2 regions of the Lactobacillus intestinalis genome follow, and region 2 is predicted to be linked to the other one. Evidence: predicted binding sites of a transcription regulator. Region 2 holds the regulator's gene; the other holds the start of a gene.
What was found. Region 2 encodes NrdR, which represses ribonucleotide reductase genes. Its sites were predicted from a motif close to ACACNATATATNGTGT; they were not measured.
Positions count from the first base shown of each region.

Region 1 (3,208 bases), 820 kb from region 2:
AATGATGGTTGACTTGGCAATGAACTTCATAACGCCAGTTGTAACGCTTTTTAATGAATTTAATCAAGTTAAATCTACAGTTCCAATGTGGGAAAAAACTAAGAAGGCTCTCAACTATACGTTTAAGCATAATAAGCATATTCCAGGTGATTTTGAAGGGATGCAAATTCGGGATTTATCTTATGTAACGCATAAAGATAAAAAACGGATTTTTGAAAATGTAAACTTGGATGTTCAGCCTGGTGAAAAGGTTCTCTTGATGGCTCCAAGCGGTTGGGGAAAAACAACCCTTTTAAGATTAATGTTAGGATTAAAAAAGCCGAAAAATGGAGAGATTATCATCAATCGGAAAAATGTTTCAGGCAACTGGGAAAAGGCTCATAATTTTTATTCCTATGTGAATCAAAAGCCATTTATGTTTGATGATACTTTGCGCTTTAATATCACGTTGGGTAGAAAAGTAAGTGATAAAGAATTACAAGCAGCAATTAAAGAAGCTGGCTTAGAAGATTTGGTAAAAGAACATGGCCTAGATAGCAATGTCGGCGAAGGTGGGAATAATTTATCTGGAGGACAGATTCAGCGGGTTGAGATTGCACGCGCACTTTTGTCCCAAAGACCAATTTTGTTAGCTGATGAAGCTACTAGTGCGTTAGATCCTAATTTATCCTTAGCAATTCATAAAACTTTACTTGAAAATCCAAAAATCGCTGTTATTGAAGTAGCCCATAAAATTTCAGAAAAAGAAAAATCGATGTTTGATAAAATTGTTCATTTGGATAAGCATCGCATAGAAACAAAAATGTGATTTTTTATATAAAATAAATATACTTGTATTAATTAAATTAGCTATTTCCTTGCTATGAAACAGCTTACATAATACAATGGATTTGTACAAAGTTTGTGTTTATCAAAGGAGTTTTAATTATGGCAGAACCTAAGTGGCTTAAAGATATGAATCCCGATGAATATATGAAAGAAGATTTCAAGGCAGAAGGAAAGTCCGAAGCTGGTACTACAATTGAGGGAATTGACAAAAATGATCCAGATTGGCTTGAAAAAGCAGCTAAAAAAGTTCATGCAGCTGAAGGTAGCGACTATGTAAAACTAGATGCAGGGTTAATGACAGTGGATCAACTTAACTGGATGCTTCGCAGTACTATTGGGGAATTAACTTTTGTTGATGATAACAATCAATTTTTATGGTACAATCGTCCAACCAATCCTAATTATAAGATGAAGGCTAAACGTACTCCTGACCAAGTTGGGGATACTATGGGTGCAGTTCACCCTAATGTGGGAGATGTGATTCCTGAAGCTAAAAAAGTGGTTCATGCGCTTCGTACCAAGCAAGATGGTCATGATGATGTCTACATGCCAGTTCCCACAGGTAATTTAAAAGAATTGGTTTTGCATTATTACAAGCGTGTTGAAGATGATAAGGGCAATTACGCTGGTATTTATGAATGGGTTCAAGATTTATATCCACTTGTTAAATATTTCTGCGAGACTACTGGTCAAAAATTAGTCGTAGATCCAGATGCAACAACTGGTGCAACTTACCGTCGCAATTCAGATCCAGACGCAAAAACTGGTGCTTCGACAAAAGCTGAAGCTGAAGAAGAAAAGAAAGAAGAAAAGCCTGATACAACAACCAGTGCATCACAACATTAATATTTTTTCTAAAAAAGGGTGGCGAAAGCTGCTCTTTTTTTGCATAGCAAAATAAAAATAAAAGTCAATTCTTGTATTTAAAAAATCAGGCTACTATACTAGATAATGTCGTTTTTAAGAAAAAAGTTCGCTTCAAACACAATATATAGTGTTCGGAAGCATAGAATGGAATGGGGAGACTTTATGCATACTGATAACAACGAGAATTATTTTGTCTGGCTTTTTAATCAATTAAAAGGCTGGCCTGTACAAAACTACATGCTTTGGTTTTTTGCTTTTGGCTTTCAACTTGCACTTTTAATTCAACAAAAGATGACACCAGTCACTATTATCACTTTTATTGGTACTTTACTTGGTACTTTATGCGTGCTCGCAATTAACGCTACTAAAGCAATCAATGGTTGGCTTGGGTTGATTTCTGCAGCTTGTTTTATTTATGCAGGACTTGAAGCTAAGAACTACTTATCAATTTTTGAACAAATTGCTTATATTGCTACTCTTGATTTGCCAGTTATTCTTTCAGTAAAGTCATGGAATGATGATACTAAGAACCACTTGCGAAAATTTGGAGCTAAAGAATGGGTTATTGCTATCGTTGGTACTTTAGCAGTTTATGCAGTTAGTGGTTACTTGATTGGTAAGTTTACTAATGATCCTCGTCCATGGATTGATGCTATTAGTTTTGCTATTTCTCTTACTGCTGGTATTATGTGCTTTATGCGTTACAACAACCAATACTTCTGGTGGACAGCTAGTGGTATTTTTCAATTAATTCTTTGGGGCGTAACTTATGCCGAAGGTGATGCTACCTTAGCGATGGCTATAAACTCACTTATTTATGTAATTAATGATGTTTTGGCATTTACAGTTTCACCATGGTTCAATATGGGAAGACGTCGTGAAGGTCTGAAAGAAATTAAAAATTAGTTTTTGATTTTCTAGCTACTGAGTATTTGGTCAGTAGCTTTTTTTCTGTGCTAAAATAATTTCAAAATAAGAAAGAAGGACTGAACATGGTAGATTATGATTTTGATTATATAAAGAATAAGTTTATCCAGTATGCAAAGATGAATACTCGCTCTGATGAAAATAGCAATGCAATACCAACTACAAAGGGTCAAGTAAAGTTACTCAAAGAGTTAGTTTCTGAATTGAAAAAGTTAGGCTTAGTAGAAGTTTCATATTCTGAAAAGGATGCTTACACGGTTGGTAAAATTGCTGCCAATATTAAGGAGGAGCTTGCCCCAATTGGTTTTGTAGCGCATGTTGATACTGCGGATTTTAATGCGGACAATATTCAACCACAGATTTTTGAAAATTACGATGGTCAAGATATTGTATTAGGTCATGGGTATACTTTATCTGCCACAGAATTTCCTTCTTTGAAAAAAGTAATCGGACAAACTTTGATCACTGCTTCAGGTAATACATTACTAGGGGCCGATGATAAAGCAGGAATTGCGGGCTTGCTTGGAATGGCAAAATATTTAAAAGATAATCCTGAAATTAAGCATGGTGATATTTGGCTTGCTTT
Region 1 covers NZ_CP072983.1:1,424,126-1,427,333, reverse strand. The annotation lists gene KBW87_RS06790 (ATP-binding cassette domain-containing protein) at 1-808, shown strand, start outside; gene KBW87_RS06785 (PAS domain-containing protein) at 928-1,674, shown strand; gene pnuC (nicotinamide riboside transporter PnuC) at 1,858-2,601, shown strand; gene pepT (peptidase T) at 2,688-3,208, shown strand, end outside.
Region 1: a site for NrdR is predicted at 1,811-1,826, ahead of pnuC (nicotinamide riboside transporter PnuC). Genes of this name have one in related genera too.

Region 2 (3,208 bases):
ATTCCAAGTGCTTTTGAGTATTTATCTCTTTATCCGCCTCAATTTTAGCTTTAGTTGGCGCATATCGAATATCAATTACATCCCCACTAATAAACAACTCTGGTTGGTAACCATTCATTACATGATCAGATTTTTGTTTTTGGGAATAATATTCATATAAATTAGCAAAACTTGTTTCTACAATTTTTTTATTCAGTTTATCTTTATGAGCTGCTAAAAATTCACGAACATCTTTATCATGTAAAACCTCATTTTGAATCTCTTGCAAAGAAGCTCCAAAATTTCGTTTTTTTACTATTTTTTTGAGAGTATCACCAATTGGCTCCATTTTTATCACCTACTTCATGCCATTTTGTTCTTCAAAATTCTTAAAGAAATTTCTTAGTTCTTCAGCACTAACTGATTTATTAACCTTAGCTTTCTTCTTACTCCAATCAGTTCCTTCTTCAACTCGCTTCTTACCATAAGATGTTTTCTTAGTCTCTTGCGTCTTAATCAGCGGTTCCTTATGGTTATCTTGCTTGCGCGCATTAATCCGCTTTAAGGCAGTTACGGCATCCCCAACTTGATTTTCAGTCCAATCCTCTGCAATTCTCTTAGCTAAATTGTACGACACAACCGAATTATAAGTTAAGCAAGTATAGACAACCATATTTAAAACAGATACAGGTAAGTGATATTTTCTATTAATCACATTAACAGTATAGCTTTCACTGGAATAAACTTGCCCTCCATACTGCTTTTTAACCTTATGCAAAAAGTCATAGGGCGATAGATTCATCGCATTTTTAACAATTTCTTGCTCATTGTGAGATAAACCGCTCAAATCCAGCTTTTCTTCTTTAGGGTTTTCCTTATTAGCCAAAAAACGCACATTTTGAGATTCTTCTGCAATCTTCTCTTCAATCAGCTGCATATTCAACTCATACTGGGTTGGCGCTTCCCGCATGGCATACATTGCTTTATCAGAAAACTCTTTTTCGTTCAAATTGTAAGTGGTCATGAGAGATGCAATCTCACGTTGATGAAGAGTTACTTGCTCGGGCGGAATTTGATACATTTCAAATTGTTGTTTCAAAAATTCCCAATCAATATTACTGTGATCATTGACTTGAGCTGGAACAATTTTTTGACCCGTATTTTCACTAGCAGCTTTTTTCACATCATCAGATGGAGTAATTGCTTCTGCTTGTGATAGATGGAAGACGTCAAAAAAAGATGCAGAAACATCTTGTGCATCTTTAATGGGTTTTTGAGCTCGTTTAAGTTCCTTAGCAAAAGCATGACTTAAAGCATGAAACTTAATTGCCCCTATTTTTTCTTTTAAAAGACTCGCTAAAAGCGCAGTTGAAAAGAATTCTTGTGCACTAGGCACATTCATCAACTGAAAAATAAGAATTTTATTAATAATACTATCAGCGAGATACGTCTTCACTAAACCGACAGCTTCCAGTTTATGCAAAGCAGAAAACATGTCTTTTAAACTGCAATCTAGTTCCTCCTGCAGAGAATAAATCCCCTGCGAATCTGAAACTATTGCATACGCATCATAATCCTGAATCAAAGTTTGATATAAAGAAACTGCCGTGGCGCCAACAATGGGCTGATAGAGTTTAATCAAAACCTTGATATCTCCTGGGAACAAATTGATTTTGTTAGCAACGTAAAATGGCTGCTTAGGATTAGATGTTTCAAACATCTCTAATTTCCTTTCTCACGCTTTGCCATCATATCTTCCATCGTCTTCATAAAGCTAGACATATCTTTAAATTCACGATAGATAGAAGCAAAACGAATATAGGCTACATCATCGATGTCAGCTAATTCATCCATGACAAATTGACCAATTTTCTTAGATGAAATTTCACTAACACCTTGCTTACGAACTTTATTTTCAACATGGTCCACCAACTGCTCAAATTGTTGACTAGTAATTGGTCTCTTTTGACAAGCAGCCATGACCCCATGCAAAATCTTCTTACGACTAAATGGCTCAAGCGTTCCATCATTCTTAATAACAAGTAATGGTGCAGTTTCAATTCTTTCAAATGTAGTAAAACGAAAGCCACAATTTTCACATTCTCGGCGACGTCTAATAGCTCGATTTTCATCGCTTGGACGAGAATCAATAACGCGTGAAGCATTTTGATGACAATTTGGACATTCCATAATTAAACCTCATACTTAATTTTCGTTAATAACTCATTCAATTTTTTATATAAATCTTCTACAGAACCAGTATTTTCAATCACATACGTGGCTCTAGCTTCTTTTTCTTTTAATGACATTTGACTGTTAATTCTACTAAGAGCTTCTTCTTTAGTCAAATTATTTCGTGCCATTAATCGTTTAAGCTGTAGGTCTTGAGGCAAACTAATTACTAAAGTTTCGTTATAATATTTTTCACTATGAGATTCAAACAAAACTGGGGCATCGACGATAATCAAAGAATAGCCTTCAGATTTATATTGTGCGATTTGTGATTCCATTTCTTGAAAAATCCGCGGATGAGTAATTTCATTCAAAATTTTCATTTTTGTGGGATCATTAAACACTAATTTGCCCAACTTTTTTCGATTAATGGTTTGATCTTCATTTAAATATTCATCACCAAAAACCTCTTTAATATCTTTCCAAGCCGGCTTATTAACATTCATGATGTTGTGGGCTATCTCATCACAGTCCACAATTGGAATATTTTTTTCCTCAAAAAATTTATCAGCAGTACTTTTACCAGTCGCAATTCCGCCGGTTAAACCTAACACAAGTGTCATTTATATATCACCTGACAATGCGGGCAAAATGTTGTTCCTCGCCCATTTACTTTGATTTTTTCTAATATTGTATTACATCTAGGACATTCTTCGCCACTATGACCATATACTTTAAGCTTATCTTGAAAACCGCCATAGTTTCCATTAGCATCAAGATAAGTATGGACTGTGGTTCCATGCAATTCAGTTGCCCATTTAATCGTATGATTAATATTTTTACGTAGTTCTTTTACTTTGTCTGCAGGAATAGCCCTTGAAACACTAAGCGGATGAATCTTTGCTTGCCATAAAACCTCATCCACATATATATTTCCAAGTCCTGCTACAATCGTTTGATCTAGCAGAGTATTTTTAATATTCTTTTTCTTTGTTTTGAGTTTAGAAATAAAATATTGATCAGTAAAATCAGCTGAATTTGGCTCTACGCCCAATCT
Region 2 covers NZ_CP072983.1:607,093-610,300, reverse strand. The annotation lists gene dnaI (primosomal protein DnaI) at 1-328, opposite strand, end outside; gene KBW87_RS02760 (DnaD domain protein) at 338-1,699, opposite strand; gene nrdR (transcriptional regulator NrdR) at 1,702-2,169, opposite strand; gene coaE (dephospho-CoA kinase) at 2,172-2,774, opposite strand; gene mutM (bifunctional DNA-formamidopyrimidine glycosylase/DNA-(apurinic or apyrimidinic site) lyase) at 2,771-3,208, opposite strand, start outside.